Regions from separate parts of the Kitasatospora sp. NPDC005856 genome, predicted to be linked through region 1. Evidence: riboswitches for the same ligand, from Rfam matches in the RefSeq annotation. Region 1 holds a riboswitch; the other holds the start of a gene.
What was found. Region 1 has a riboswitch for cobalamin ahead of ABZ449_RS15035 (HoxN/HupN/NixA family nickel/cobalt transporter). Riboswitches for the same ligand answer to the same signal wherever they lie in the genome.
Positions count from the first base shown of each region.

Region 1 (7,714 bases):
AGGTCGTGCTCCTCCACCGCCAGGCCCGCCACCCCGGACCGCGCGGCGGCGGCCGCGGCGGCCAGCGCGGTGTCCGACCCGGACGCCACCGGCAGCCGGGTGACGTCCGGGGCGATCAGGTGCTCCCCCGAATCGTCCGGCGGCAGGTCGTCCGGAAGCGCGAGCAGCGCCCGCTCCCTGGTCAGCAGCAGGCTCGCCCCGCAGGGCGCGCAGCCCGTCAGGTACCGCACGTTCGCCGCACGGGTGATCAGCGCCGCATCGGCCCCGGCCGCACTGCAGTGCTCCCTCACCCGCTCCCGCCGCCCCGCGTACGCATCCGCCATGCGTCGAGCCTACGAACCCCCGGCCCGAAGCGCCCGCCGAGCACCCCCGACAGAACCCCCAATACCCCTTGCGCGCCCCCCTGCGCGACCGCGCCGCCCCCTCGCGCCGTCATCCGGGAATGGACCGGACCGGGCCCGCGTTGGGGCGAATGGCGAGAAGACGAAAACGACATCCATTTCGGTGTACGGTTTCGATCCGACGCCCGAGGTCCGACACCCCAGCCCCAGGAGGACGCCCGATGGCCCGCAGCGAACTGCGCCCGGTGACCAAGCTCCGCTCCACCGCCGGCACCGGCTTCACGTACGTGACCCGCAAGAACCGCCGCAACGACCCGGACCGGCTGGTCCTGCGCAAGTACGACCCGGCCGCCGGCCGGCACGTCGACTTCCGCGAGGAGCGCTGAACCCCGACCCGCGAGGAGCGCCGAACCCCGACCCGAGAGGAGTCCCCCATGAAGTCCGGAATCCACCCCGCCTACCGTCCGGTCGTCTTCCGCGACAAGGTCGGCGGCCTCGCCTTCCTCACCCGCTCCACCGTGACCGGTGACCGCACGGTCGAGTGGGAGGACGGCGACACCTATCCGGTGATCGACGTCGAGATCTCCTCGGCGAGCCACCCCTTCTACACCGGCCAGTCCCGGGTGCTGGACACCGCCGGGCGGGTCGAGCAGTTCCGCCGCCGCTACGGCGACCGGCACTGACCGCGAACGCGCCGAACGGCGCCGCCCCGGATTTTCGGGGGCGGCGCCGTTCGGCGCGTTCCGCGTGCTCAGGCCTCCTGGTCCGGTGTCCAGCGCTGCTCGACCCGGGCGAGCTTCCAGTAGCCGATCGCCACCGCCCAGACCACCACGAACAGCCCGGCGATGGCGTAGCCGACGTTGTCCAGCGATATGTCGGCGATGAACCCGGTGACCGGGTCGGTCAGATCGAGCTTCTCGTGCAGCACCCCGACCAGCTCGATGGTGCCGATAATGAAGGCCACCGCGATCGACAGGCCGGTGATGGTCAGGTTGTAGTACACCTTGCGCACCGGGTTGGCGAAGGCCCACTGGTACGCGAAGTTCATGAACGTCCCGTCCAGGGTGTCGAACAGGCTCATCCCGGCCGCGAACAGCAGCGGCAGGCAGGCGATCGCGTACCAGGGCAGCCCGGAGGCCGCGCCCGAACCGGCCATCACCATCAGGGTGACCTCGGTCGCGGTGTCGAAGCCCAGGCCCAGCACCATGCCCACCGGGAACATCTGCCCCGGCCGGGTGATCGAACGGGTCGCCCGGTTCAGCACCCGGGCCATGAAGCCGCGCGAGTCGAGGTGCGACTCCAGCTCCTTCTCGTCGAACTGCCCGGCCCGCATCGAACGGAACACCTTGAGGATGCCCAGCAGCGCCGCCAGGTTGAGCGCGCCGATCAGGTAGAGGAACACGCCGGAGGTGGTCGTCCCGACCATGCCGAGCCACTTGTGGGTGGTCGACTCGTCGTCCATCAGCGTGTCCGCCAGCTGCGCGCCGCCCGCCACCAGGGCGGCCATCAGCACCACCATCGAGGAGTGCCCGAGGGCGAACCAGAAGCCCACCGAGACGGGCCGCTTGCCGTCCGCCATCAGCTTGCGGGTGGTGTTGTCGATCACCGCGATGTGGTCGGCGTCGAAGGCGTGGCGCATGCCGAGGGTGTACGCGGTGATACCCAGGCCCACCCCGAAGACCTGGGTACCGACCGCGTACTTCTCGGGTGCGACCAGGAAGATCAGCGTGCCGAAGGCCACCACGTGCATGGCCACGATCACCGCCATCAGCCCGGCCGTACGGATGGTGTCCTCGCGCCGCCACTTGAAGCTGGGCAGCACGGAGGGGGCCGGCTTCGCCCCGGCGGCAACGGTTTCGGGCAGGGTCATCTGCGGATCACGCTCCAGCACCTCGTGGAAAACCTCGTGAGATGCCGTGGCCGGTCTCCTGGCTTACGGGACGCCCGTACCCGCCTTCCCAGGCGCACGAGGCGCCCAGTGGCTCGCTGGGTACGGCCGACGCTCCTCCGCGGACGAAGGAACGACCCGATCACAGTGGCGAGGGCCGCTCCGGGCTGGGACCCCTGAGGGTCCGTCACCGGTCTTCCCGAGCACCACGGCGGGGAACACCGTAGGGGCCGCGCCTCACGCGTGCAAGGCTGCGCACCTGCGCAGGTGTCCAGGATCACAGGCCACCGCCTGCGAGAATGCCCCCATGCATCTCGTACCGGCCGACCGCGCGGACCACCGCACCATCGACGGACACCGGGTCTGCGAGGCCATCGCCGCGATCGGCGACCCGGCCCACGTCCGGTCCTGGGCCGAGCGGTTCTCCCTGCTCGCCGACCCAGGTCGGCTCGCCCTGCTGCTCGCCCTCCACCGGGCCGGCCCGCTCGCCGTCACCGACCTCGCGGTCGCCACCGGCATGCGCGACCCCGCCGTCTCCCAGGCCCTGCGGCTGCTCCGCACGGCCGGCGTGGTCACCGGCGACCGGGACGGACGAGTGGTGCGCTACCGGCTCGTGGACGAGGCCATGCGCCCCCTCCTCGACGAGTGCGCCGCCGCCGAACACCACGAGCCCACCGCGGCCACCGGCTGACCCGCGGGCCCCATCCACGGCCACCGGCCGACCCGCCGGCCCGCCGATCCCCTGACCGGCACTCGGAACCGCGCCGCGGCCGGAGCGGGTGAGTACGATCATGGTGTGCCGTCCCACCCCCACGCCTGGCCCGCCGACCGGTGGAACACCCGACCGGTCAGGGCCCGCGTGCTGGCGGTCGCCCGCACCCTCACCTCGGCCACCCGGGTCCTGGACGTCCTCACCCTGCTGCACCCGGACGGCGTCGAGCGCTACTTCACCGTCAACCCCGGCTCCGCCTTCGCCGACCGCGCCCTGGACGCGTACCTGCACGGCCTGCCCGGCTTCACCGTGCTGGACTGGGAGGACGCCGTCCGCCGCCGCTTCGACCTGGCCGTCGCCTGCGCCGTCCACTCCTCCATGCACCGGCTGGACGCCCGCCTCGTCGTCCTCCCGCACGGCGCCGGCTACAACCGCCTGGTGACCGAGTCCACCGGCGACACGGTCAGCTCGGCCGGCCTGTCCCGCAACGAACTCACCCACCGCGGAAGGGTGTTCGTGGACGTCCTCGGGCTCTCCCACCCCGAGCAGCTGGACCGGCTGCAGACCTCCTGCCCCGAGGCGCTGGACGTCGCCCGGGTGGTCGGCGACCCGTGCTTCGACCGGATGCTCGCCAGCCGGCGCTCCCGGGACGCCTACCGCACCGCACTCGGTGCCGTCGACGGCCGACGGCTCGTCGTCGTCAGCTCCACCTGGAGCGAGCACTCGTTATTCGGCCGCCACCCCGACCTGCCCCAACGGCTGGTCCGCCAACTGCCCGCCGACGAGTACACGGTGGCCGTCGTCCTGCACCCCAACGTGTGGAGCCGCCACGACCCCGAGGCACTGCTCGACGACGCCCGCCGGATGGGCCTGCGCCTGATCCCGCCCCACCAGGGCTGGCAGGCCGCGCTCGTCGCCGCCGACTGCGTGATCGGCGACCACGGCTCGGTCACCGTCTACGGCGCCGCCCTGGAGCACCGCACCCTGCTCGTCGCCACCGGCGCCGCCGAACTCGACCCACGCTCCCCCGGCTACGCCTTCGGCCAGGCCGCACCCGTCCTCGACCCGGGCGCAGACCTCGCCGCCCAGCTGGAATCCGCCCTCGCCCAGGACCCGACCGGCCTGCGCGAGATCACCGACCGCTCCCTCGCCCGCCGCGGCGAATCCGCCCGGGTGCTGCGCCCGCTGCTCTACTCCTTCCTGGACGACCTCGACGAACCCCGGGGCGAACCGGCCCTGCCGCCCTATCCCCGACCCGTCCCCTGCCCCGACGGCGCCGAGGGGCCCACCGCGTACGACGTCCGGGGCAGCGCCGAGGGCACCGAGGTGAGCCTGCGGCGCTACCCCTTCGACCCGCACGACCACGCCCCGCGCGGCTTCCACGCCCTCACCGACGAGCACCCGGGCGACGCCCTGCGCTACACCGCCGAGGTGCTCGCCCGCACCGAGACCCACGCCGAACGCCCCGCCGCCCGCTGGCTCGCCGACACCGCCGCCGAACTGCCCGGCCTCGCCGTCGCGGTGGCCGCCCTCGGCTCGGCCCGCCACCTGCTCCGGCTGCGCACCGGCCCGCTGCTGGAGGCCCGCACCGAACCGGACTGGGGCCGGCCCGACCCCGGCCTCGACCCGCTGCTGCTCGGCTCCGCCGTCGCCTGCTGGCTCGCCGACGGCGGCGACCCGGCCGGCCTCCCCGAGCACGGGCTCACCATCCGCACCGGCGAGCACCGCACCCGGGTCTCGTTCCGTACCGGCTAGTCCGACAGCTCCCGCAGCCGCGCACGGCTGCGCTCCGCCAGGTCCGCGTCCTCCAGCTCCTCGGCGAGGGCGAGCAGCAGGGTGTGGGCCTGCGCCTCCTTCGCGTACTGGCTCAGTGCCTCGGCCCGCCGGGCGCAGTCCTGCGCGTGGGCGACGGCGAGGTCCGGCTGCCCGAGCGCCCGGTGGGCCCGGGCCCGGACCAGCGGCAGCTTCATCAGCATGTCCGTGTCGCGCGTCCGCTCGGCTCGCTCGGTGGCCCCGGCCAGCAGGGTCAGCGCCTCCTGCGGACGGCCGTCGGCGATCAGCGCCTGGGCCAGGTGGTAGCTCTGGACGATCTCGCCGTGGTCGTCGCCCCGGTTCTCCGCCAGGGCCAGGGTGAACCGCTCCACCGCGTCGCCCGGGCGGCCGTCGGCCAGGCAGAGCAGACCGTCCGTCTCGTGGAGCACCCCCACCACCCGGCGGTCGGCCACCAGCGGAAGCTGCTCCGCGGCCAGCGCCAACTGCTCGGCGGCGAGCCGGTACTCCTTGCGGTCGAAGTGGGCCCGGGCGAGCTGGTTGCGCATCCGGACCACGGCGGCCGGCTGGTTGTCCCACTGGGCCGACTCGACGCCGAGCCGGTGGGTGGCGATCCAGTCCTGGTAGAGCTTCCGGCCGTGGTACAGCGGCCAGAGCGACTCGCAGAGCCGCCACACCTCGCCGTGCCACCCCTGCGCGGCCGCCTCCTCCACCACCGCGCGGACGTTGGCCCGCTCGGCGTACAGCCACTCCAGGGCCTCGGTGCCGGAGGCGAAGCGGGGCAGGTCGTCACCGCTCGGGTCCTGCAGGCGCAGCCTCTTCCCGGCCATCGCACGGTCGGCGGCCGACGCCCGGCCCCGGTAGTACGCCACGACGGCGGCGAGGAGGTCCCCGCGGTCGGCCGGTTCCCGCGTCCGGCCGTAGGCGTGCAACCGCACCACGTCGTGGGCCCGGAAACGCTCCTCACGGTCGCCGTCCACCACCTCGTCCAGCACGTGGACGCTCCGCAGCTCCCCGATCGCCTGCTCGGCCCGCTCGACGCCGACCGCACGGGCCAGCTCGGCGGAGACGAAGGGGCCGGGGTGCACCCCGATCAGGTGGTACAGCGCCCGGCCCGGCGCCGACAGCCGCTCGTAGACCAGGTCGTACGTCGCGCCGAGATCGCCTTCCTCGCCCTCCAGCATCGCCAACCCGCCCTCCCGGTCCTGCAGTTCGGCCACCACCCGGCCGACCGGCAGGTGCTCCCGGTCCAGCAGCTGACTCCCGACCGCGTTCAGCGCGAGCGGCAGCCCGCCGCACAGCTCGACCAGTTCCGCCAGCTCCCCGTCGCTGCCCCGCCCGGGGCCCACCCAGCCGCGCACCAGCTCGGTGCCCGCCCTCGCGCTCAGCGGGCCGAGCCGGCGCACCTCGGCGCCGTCCGTCCGCAGCGCGGGCAACCGCCGCCGGCTCGCGACCACCACCAGCCCGCCGGCCGGGAGCAGCGCGCGGACCTCCGCGGCGTGCTCGACGTTGTCCAGGAAGAACAGGCACCGGCGCTCGGCGGTCGCGGTGCGGAAGGCCGTGAACCGCTCGGCCTCCGCGGCCGGGGGCTCGGCACCGAGGGCGCGCAGGAATCCGGCCAGCAGCTCGGGGAGGTCCACCCCGCCCTGGTGCCGGTAGGCCTTCAGGTCGGCGTAGAGGTCCCCGCCCGGGAAGTGCTCGCGGTGGTCCGCGGCGAACCTGGCGATCAGCTCGGTCTTCCCGACGCCGCCGAGGCCGGTGAACACCACGACCCCGGGTCCGCCCGCCACGACCCGGCCCAAGGCCTCGGTGAGCGCGGCGAGTTCGGGCTCCCGGTTGACGAAAGGACCGTGCGGAGGCCGGATCTGATGCGGCCTCGGCACCACCGGCGGCTGGTGGAGGTGCAGCGACCCGATGCTCCCGGCCTGCACCACGTGGCCACCCACCGTGGCGCCTGACACGGTGTTGGCCACCTCGCGCCGCTCCATCCGCCTGCTCCCTCCGGCCGCCCGGCCCCAGCCTACGGGCTGGGCACCCGGCCGGAGGGGCACTCGGAGGTCACCGGGGGGTGATCTCGCCCATCTCCGCCCAGCCGTCCATGCCGGGGATCTCGGTCGAGACGATCCGCGGCTTGGCGGCCACCGCGTACGACAGGTCCTCCATGGCCTTGACGAAGTGCGCCGACTCCACGTGCTCCCGGCCGGCCTCGCCGTCGCGGAACGCCTCGACCAGGACGAACTCGTTGGGGTCCTCGACGCTGCGGGACCACTCGAAGAAGAGGTTGCCGGGCTCCTCGCGGGTGGCCCGGGTGAACTCGTCGACCAGACTCAGCCACTCGTCGGCGCGCTCGGGGCGGACCGGGAACTTGACCGTGATGAAGATCATGGGACTTCCTTTCGCTTCACGTTCACACGTGGCCGTGCGGACAGGGGCGCGCGGATCGGCGCGCACCCCGCCCATCGTCGCAGGTCAGAAGGGCTGTCCAGGACACCGGGGCGGCACGCGTCCCGATCGGCTCCCGCTCATGCCGCCTGGCAGCCCGGGCACCAGAAGAGGTTGCGGGCGGCGTGCTCCTCCGTCCGCACGTCGGTGCCGCAGACCAGGCAGGGCATGGCGGCCCGGCGGTAGACGTACACCTCGCCGCCGTGGTCGTCCACCCGGGGCGGGCGGCCCATCGCCTCGGGGGTGTGCTCGGGACGGACGGTGTCGATCCGGCCGGCGGTGACGCCCTCGCGCATCAGGGCGACCAGGTCGGCCCAGAGCGCGTCCCACTCCCGGCGGGTGAGGTCGCGCCCGGCCCGGTGCGGGTCGATGCCGTGGCGGAAGAGCACCTCGGCCCGGTAGACGTTGCCCACCCCGGCCAGCACCTTCTGGTCCATCAGCAGCGCCGCGACGGTCGTGCGGCTGCCCGATATCCGGCGCCAGGCGGCCTCGGGGTCGGCGTCGGCGCGCAGCGGGTCGGGGCCCAGGCGGGCGGCGACGGCGGCCTTCCGAGCCTCGGTG
Region 1 covers NZ_JBEXWT010000020.1:63,085-70,798, reverse strand. Annotated here, with positions in the region: gene ABZ449_RS15050 (aminopeptidase P family protein) at 1-323, opposite strand, end outside; gene rpmG (50S ribosomal protein L33) at 563-727, shown strand; gene ABZ449_RS15040 (type B 50S ribosomal protein L31) at 776-1,024, shown strand; gene ABZ449_RS15035 (HoxN/HupN/NixA family nickel/cobalt transporter) at 1,093-2,211, opposite strand; cobalamin riboswitch at 2,242-2,455, opposite strand; gene ABZ449_RS15030 (metalloregulator ArsR/SmtB family transcription factor) at 2,537-2,920, shown strand; gene ABZ449_RS15025 (hypothetical protein) at 3,026-4,696, shown strand; gene ABZ449_RS15020 (AAA family ATPase) at 4,693-6,699, opposite strand; gene ABZ449_RS15015 (putative quinol monooxygenase) at 6,770-7,096, opposite strand; gene ABZ449_RS15010 (DNA-formamidopyrimidine glycosylase family protein) at 7,234-7,714, opposite strand, start outside.

Region 2 (7,714 bases), on a different contig from region 1:
GCGCCGCCGCGGCGGGCCTGAACGACTTCCCGGTGGCCGCCTACGCGGCGAAGACCACCGACGGCGGCGGCCGCTTCGAGGTGACCGGCGGGCAGTCCACCTCCAACCCGTACGGGATCGCACTGCGCAGGGACGACGACCAGCTGCGCGACGTGCTGGCCAAGGCGATCGACCAGCTGATCCGCAGCGGCGAGTACGACAAGATCCTGGCCAAGTGGAACGTGAGCGCGGGCGCGGCGCAGAACGCGGTGGTCAACGGGGGCATCTGAGCGGGCGGGGCGGGGGCCCGGAACGGCACGGACCGGTCCGCATACCTATGCGCAGAGTGACAGGGCCACGGAATACGTCCGAATAGCGGACAGTGCGACCCCTCGTTATCCGATTTTGATCTGGATGACGGCCATCTGACTGTCATCAGATGGCAGGATTCCCCCCATCTCGGATCGAGTCGGCCGCTGGTCGAGGCCGTCCGGTCAACGTCCACCTCGGCGGAGGGTGGCGGAAGCAGTACCTCGTACAACCCCGGGCGGCTCACCCGCGCCCGGCCACTGCACGACCCGGCCCGCACGTACGACGACGTACGGCGACACGCACCCGTACCGAGCCGCGCGGCTCGCCGTTCCGGTGCGCCGCTCCCGCGGCGCGCTCCGCCCGACCTCTCTCCCCCAGGATGGAGATCCCCCTCATGACCACCCGTATCCAGCGCAGCCGGCTCCTCGCAGCCGGTGTGGTCGCCGCCTCGGTCTCCCTCGTGCTGACCGGTTGCAGCAGCAGCAAGAACGACGGCGGCGGCGCCCCCAACGCCTCCGCCACCGTCAACGAGGTCAAGGCCGACCCCAAGCTCGCCGCGCTCGTCCCGGACGACGTCAAGTCCGCCGGCAAGCTCGTGGTGGGTGCGGACGCCTCGTACGCCCCGGACGAGTTCAAGGACGACAGCGGCAAGATCATCGGCATGGACGTCGACCTGGCCAACGCCATCGCCGCCAAGCTCGGGCTGAAGGCCGAGGTCCAGGACTCCGGCTTCACCGCGATCATCCCCGGCATCCAGTCGAACAAGTTCCAGCTCGGCATGTCGTCCTTCACGGACAACAAGGAGCGCGAGCAGATCGTCGACATGGTCACCTACTTCAACTCCGGCAGCGCCGTCGCGGTGAAGAAGGGCAACCCGGAGAAGATCGACCCCAAGGACCTCTGCGGCAAGAAGGTCGCCGTCCAGACCGGCACCACCCAGGCCGACGAGATCAAGGACACCCGCGACCCGGACTGCGCCAAGGCCGGCAAGCCGGGCGTCCAGAACGGGGGCGACAAGTTCGACCTCCAGACGGACGTCACCAACGCCGTGGTCTCCGGGCGCGACCAGGCCATGATGGCCGACTCCCAGGTCGTGGACTACGCGATCAAGCAGTCCGGCGGCCAGCTGGAGAAGGTCGGCGAGACCTACGGCGTGGCCCCCTACGGTGTCGCCCTGGCCAAGGGCTCCAAGCTCTCCCCGGCCATCCAGGGCGCCGTCCAGTCGCTGATCGACGACGGCACCTACAAGCAGATCCTCACCAAGTGGGGCGTCGAGGCCGGCGCCCTCGACAAGTCGGTCGTCAACGGCGCCGCCTGATCCCTCGTCCGCTCCATCTTCTCCCCCGAGGCCACACCGTGAACTCTCTGGACAAGGGGACGGCGCAGAAGGGGCGGCCTGAGACCATCAGGGCCGTCCCCGTCCGCCACCCCGGACGCTGGGCGGGCGCCGTCGTCATCGCCGTACTCGCGGCGATGCTGCTGAGCGCCCTCTTCACCAACCCCGCTTTCAAGTGGGACATCGTCGGTCGGTACCTGTTCCACGACAGCATCATGCACGGGCTGCTCGTGACGCTGGAACTGACCGTGCTCGCCATGCTCATGGGTGTGGTCGGCGGCATCGTCCTGGCGGTGATGCGGCTGTCCCCGAACCCGCTGCTGGCCGGCGTCGCCTGGGTCTACATCTGGATCTTCCGCGGCACCCCGGTGCTGGTGCAGCTGGTGTTCTGGAACTTCCTCGGCCTGATCTGGGCCAAGCTGTCGATCGGCGTCCCGTGGGGACCGGAGTTCTGGTCCGAGCAGACCAACGTGCTGATCCCGACCTTCGTCGCCGCGCTGCTGGGCCTCGGCCTCAACGAGGCCGCCTACATGGCGGAGATCGTCCGCGGCGGCATCCAGTCGGTGGACGAGGGCCAGAGCGAGGCCTCGCACGCGCTCGGCATGAGCCGGTTCCAGACCATGCGCCGGATCGTCCTGCCGCAGGCCATGCGGGTGATCATCCCGCCGACCGGCAACGAGACCATCTCGATGCTCAAGACCACCTCGCTGGTCTCCGTGATCTCCCTGGAGGAGATCTTCCGGGCCGGCCAGGTGATCTACTCCCGGAACTACCAGAACATCCCGCTGCTGATCGTGGTCAGCCTCTGGTACCTGTTCTTCACCTCGGTGCTGACCATCGGCCAGTACTACGTCGAGCGCCACTACGCCCGAGGTTCCAACCGCACCCTCCCGCCCACCCCGCTGCAGCGGCTGCGGGGCCTGTTCGCCGGGAAGCCCGCCCCGAAGGCGACGGCCGACGTCGTCCCGGGGCTCGAGGGAGGTGGTCACGTATGACCGATCTGACCAAGACCCCCGACGCCGCGGCCCCCGCCGAACCCATGGTCCGCGCCGAGAACGTGCACAAGTCCTACGGCCCGGTCGAGGTGCTCAAGGGCATCGACCTGGAGGTCAGGCAGGGCGAGGTGTTCTGCCTGATCGGTCCCTCCGGCTCCGGCAAGTCGACCTTCCTGCGGTGCATCAACCACCTGGAGCAGATCAACGGCGGCCGCCTGTGGGTGGACGGCGAGCTGGTCGGCTACCGGCAGAAGGGCGACCGGCTGTACGAGCTCAAGGACCGCGAGGTCGCCCTCAAGCGGCGCGACATCGGCATGGTCTTCCAGCGCTTCAACCTGTTCCCGCACATGACCGCCATCGAGAACGTCATGGAGGCGCCGGTCCAGGTCAAGGGCGAGAGCAAGGCCGAGGCCCGCGAGCGCGGCATGGTCCTGCTGGAGCGGGTCGGCCTCGCCGACAAGGCGAAGAACTACCCCTCGCAGCTCTCCGGCGGCCAGCAGCAGCGCGTGGCGATCGCCCGCGCGCTGGCCATGAAGCCCAAGCTGATGCTCTTCGACGAGCCGACCTCCGCGCTCGACCCGGAGCTGGTCGGCGACGTCCTCGATGTCATGCGCGGCCTCGCCGAGGAGGGCATGACCATGGTGGTCGTCACCCACGAGATGGGCTTCGCCCGCGAGGTCGGCGACGCGCTGGTGTTCATGGACGGCGGTGTGGTGGTCGAGTCCGGCAACCCCCGCGAGGTGCTCACCGACCCGCAGCACGAGCGCACCAGGGCCTTCCTGTCCAAGGTGCTCTGAGCCCGAACCGTCGGCGCCCGGCAGGCCGCTCCTGCCGGGCGCCGACGTTTGCCCCGCCCAGGTAATAGGCTGGAGGCAGTCAGCCCGTTACCAAATCTGGAAGGACCCCTGTGGAGCTCGCCGCCTACGCCGATCTCGCCGTTCGGCTGGTGAACACCGAGGAGCCCGAGCGCGGCACCGACGCGCTGACCTCCGTGGAGGCCGTGCGCGGCCTGTTCTCGGACTCCGCGCGGGCCGCCGCGCTCGCCGACGAATCCGACCTGCCCCGGCTGCGGGCGGTGCGGACCCGCCTGCGCGGCGTCTTCGAGGCCGCCGCCGAGGGGGACGAGACCCGCGGTGTCGACCTGCTGAACAGCCTGCTGATGGAGTACCCCGTCAGCCCGCTGGTCTCCGGCCACGACTACCTGGACGACGCCGGGCGGCCGCGCTGGCACCTGCACCTGGCCGACAACTCCCCCACCGCCACCGCGCACTTCACCGCGGTCGCCTGCATGGGCCTGGCCGTCCACCTCACCGAGCTGGGCGCCGACCGGCTCGGCATCTGCCAGGCCGCGCCCTGCCGCAACGCCTACCTGGACACTTCCACCAACCGCTCCCGCCGCTACTGCTCGGACCGCTGCGCGACCCGTGCCAACGTGGCCGCCTACCGGGCCCGCAAGCGCCAGGAGGCGGAGGCGGCGGCCCGGGACTGACCCCGGGCGCAGGGCCCGGGCGGACCCTAGAGCTCCTCCACCCAGACGCCGAGCCGTCTTGAGAGGCCCGGCACCCGGGCCAGCCGCGGGGTGAGCAGCAGCCGCTCCAGCCGGCGCCCCGGCGCCAGCCAGACCGGGCTCGGGCGCAGCCGCAGCAGCGCCCGGCCGAGCACCAGCTCGTCCGGCACGGCGCCGTAGCTGCGGCTGTCGCTGTCCACCGGACGGTTGTCGGAGAGCATCCACCAACCCGTGGCCCGGCGCCCGACGGCCCGCTTCACCACCAGCAGGTCCTGCTGGAAGGGGTGCCGGAAGAGCACCACCGCACCCGGCCGGACCGGCGCGCCGTAGCGGACCAACAGCTGGTCGCCCTCGCGCAGGGTGGGGACCATCGACGGCCCCGCCACGTCGACCAGCCCGAACGGCAGCGCACCACGGCGCTCGCGCCCCCCGGCTCCGGCGCCCTCCGGTCGCGTGCTCCGCGCCACGACTCCTCCTCCCGATCCGTCCGCCCACAGTCTGCCGTACGGACCGTCACCGGTCCGATGTCCGGATTACCCCGGTTCCTGGTCCGTCTTTCGCCCTAGGCCCACCGCCCGATCGCGAAACCGGGAGGCCGGAAGGGTAATCTCGGGCGCGGGAAGACGATCTAAGGAAGGACTCCCATGTTCTCTCGTCTGTTTGCACCGCGTGCCACCGCCCACGCCCACTGTGACCTGCCCTGCGGCGTGTACGACCCGGCGCAGGCCCGGATCGAGGCCGAGTCGGTCAAGGCCACCCAGGAGAAGTACCAGGCCAACGAGGACCCGCACTTCCGCGCCCGCGCCGTCATCATCAAGGAGCAGCGCGCCGAGGCCGTCAAGCACCACATCTCGGTGCTGTGGAGCGACTACTTCAAGGCCCCGCACTTCGAGAAGTACCCGCAGCTGCACCAGCTGATCAACGACACCCTGAAGGCCGCCTCGGCCGCCAAGGCGTCCACCGACCCGGCCACCGGCCAGGCCCTGCTGGACCTGATCGCCGAGGTCGACAAGATCTTCTGGGAGACCAAGCAGGCCTGAGCCTGACGCGTCGCCACCCGACCGCCCCCGTCCGCACCGCCGGCCGGGGGCGGTCGCGCGTCCACGACCCGCCACGCCCGAACCCGGTAAGGGTTGCCTGCCCTGAGTGGCTGTTATGCTGCCAGGGCGTCCGAGGGGGAAGTCCGGTGTGAATCCGGCGCTGACCCGCAACGGTGAGCACGGCCCGTACCAGCCCGTACGGCCGCGCCAGCCCGATCGCCCTCGGCCGCCGAACTCCCGACAACTCGCCGCGGACTGCGAGGGGAACGGCGCCCCGCCACGCCCGCGGCCGGCGCCCGCCCCGGCGCACCCTCGGCCCGAGGCAAGGCGCACCCGTGAACCGCGCACCCGTCGACCGTGCAGTCGGCCCGCCCGCTCGTCGCATACCCACCGTCCCGCTCGCCGTCGGCCTCGGCGCCGCCCTGCTGCTGTCTCTGGTCTGCGGGGTCGCCCTCGGCTCCTCCGAACTCGGCCTGCCCCGCGTACTGCGACTGCTGGGCGCCGGCCTGACGGGCGGCCGGCTGGACGCGGACGAGGCGTCCGCGTACGCGATCGTCTGGGAGATCCGGCTGCCGCGCACCGTCCTGGCCGCCGTGGTCGGCGCCGGGCTGGCCGCCTGCGGGGTCGCCGTCCAGGCCCTGGTGCGCAACCCGCTGGCCGACCCCTTCGTGCTCGGCATCTCCTCCGGCGCGGCCGTCGGCGCCAACGCCGTCCTGCTGTTCGGCGCCTTCGCCGCGCTCGGGGTGTGGGCGATCTCCGTCTCCGCCTTCGGCTCCGCCCTGGCCGCGATGACGCTCGTCTACCTCGCCGCCCGCACCGCGCACGGGCTCACCCCGCTGCGCCTGGTGCTCACCGGCACCGCCCTGTCCTACGGCTTCTCCGCCGCCACCACCCTGATGGTCTTCGCCGCCGACCGCGGCGAGGCCGCCCGGGACGCCATGATGTGGCTGCTCGGCAGCCTCGGCGGCGCCACCTGGGGCTCGGTGCCGATCGCCGCCGTCACGGTGCTGGCCGGCCTCGCCCACCTGGCCTGCGCCGCCGGGCGGCTGGACGCACTCGCCATGGGCGACGAGACCTCCGCCTCGCTCGGCGTGGACCCGGGCCGGCTGCGCCGCGAGCTGTTCGTGGTGACCGCCGCCGTCACCGGCACCGTGGTCGCGGTCAGCGGGGCGATCGGCTTCGTCGGGCTGCTGGTGCCGCACGTGGCGCGGATGCTGGTCGGCGCCGGGCACCGCCGGGTGCTGGTGATCGCGCCGCTCGCCGGGGCGCTGCTGCTGGTCTGGGTGGACATCGCCTCGCGCACCCTGCTGGCGCCGGCCGAACTGCCCGTCGGGGTGTTCACCGCGGTGCTCGGCGTGCCCGCCTTCCTGCTGATGATGCGCCGCCGCGGCCAGGCCTTCGGAGGTACCCGGTGACCGACGCGACCGACGTGACCGGACCGGTCCCGGCGCGGGGCCAGGACCTCGCCGTCGACGCCGTCTCGGTGGAACTGGCCGGCACCCGGCTGATCCACGAGGTGAGCCTGACGGCCGCCGCCGGGCAGGTGGTCGGGCTGATCGGCCCGAACGGCAGCGGCAAGTCGACCCTGCTGCGCTGCGTCTACCGGGTGCTGAGGCCGGCCGGCGGCGTGGTCCGGCTGGCCGGCGACGACCTGCACGCCCTCACCGCCCGCGACACCGCCCGCCGGGTGGCCGCGCTGACCCAGGAGCACTCCGCCGGGTTCGACTTCACCGTGGCCGAGGTGGTCGCCATGGGCCGGCTGCCGCACCGCCGCGGCTTCGGCGCCCCGTCCGACGGGGACGAGCAGCGCTGCGCCGAGGCACTGCGCAAGGTCGGGGCGGGGCACCTCGCCGAACGGGGCTTCCTCAGCCTGTCCGGGGGTGAGAAGCAGCGGGTGCTGTTCGCCCGCGCGCTGGTCCAGGAGCCGCGCCTGCTGGTGCTGGACGAACCCACCAACCACCTGGACATCGCCCACCAGTTGGAGGTGCTGGCGCTCGCCCGGGAGGCCGGCCCGACGGTGCTCACCGCGCTGCACGACCTCAACCTGGCGGCCGGCCACTGCGACCTGCTCCACGTGCTGCGGGCCGGCCGGATCGTCGCCTCCGGCCCGCCCCACGAGGTGCTCCGCCCCGCCCTGCTGGCCGAGGTGTTCGGCGTCCGCGCCACCCCGGTGCGGCACCCGGAGACCGGCGCCCTCCAGCTGCTGTTCGACCGCCTCCCCTGACCCGACCGACCCCGACCGACTCCGGACGACCCCGAACGACCTCGAACGACCTCGACCGACCCCGACCGACCCCGACCGACCGCGAAGGAACCCCCGTGCGCACCAAGGCCGTTGCCACCGCCGCCCTGCTCGTCCTCGGACTCACCGCCTGCGGCGCCGAGATCGCGCCGAAGGAGAGCGCCACCTCCTCCGCCCACTACCCGGTGACGGTGGAGAACTGCGGCCAGCGGCTCACCTTCGCGCAGAAGCCCGCCCGGGTGGTGACCAACGACGTCAACATCACCGAACTGATGCTCTCGCTCGGCCTCGCCGACCGGATGG
Region 2 covers NZ_JBEXWT010000018.1:104,012-111,725, reverse strand. Annotated here, with positions in the region: gene ABZ449_RS14205 (ABC transporter substrate-binding protein) at 1-269, shown strand, start outside; gene ABZ449_RS14200 (ABC transporter substrate-binding protein) at 686-1,609, shown strand; gene ABZ449_RS14195 (amino acid ABC transporter permease) at 1,648-2,622, shown strand; gene ABZ449_RS14190 (amino acid ABC transporter ATP-binding protein) at 2,619-3,419, shown strand; gene ABZ449_RS14185 (CGNR zinc finger domain-containing protein) at 3,530-4,111, shown strand; gene sodX (nickel-type superoxide dismutase maturation protease) at 4,138-4,536, opposite strand; gene sodN (superoxide dismutase, Ni) at 4,774-5,169, shown strand; cobalamin riboswitch at 5,263-5,412, shown strand; gene ABZ449_RS14170 (iron ABC transporter permease) at 5,505-6,584, shown strand; gene ABZ449_RS14165 (ABC transporter ATP-binding protein) at 6,599-7,393, shown strand; gene ABZ449_RS14160 (ABC transporter substrate-binding protein) at 7,489-7,714, shown strand, end outside.
Region 2: linked by a shared signal. The riboswitch ahead of ABZ449_RS14170 (iron ABC transporter permease) and the one ahead of ABZ449_RS15035 (HoxN/HupN/NixA family nickel/cobalt transporter) in region 1 are both predicted to bind cobalamin.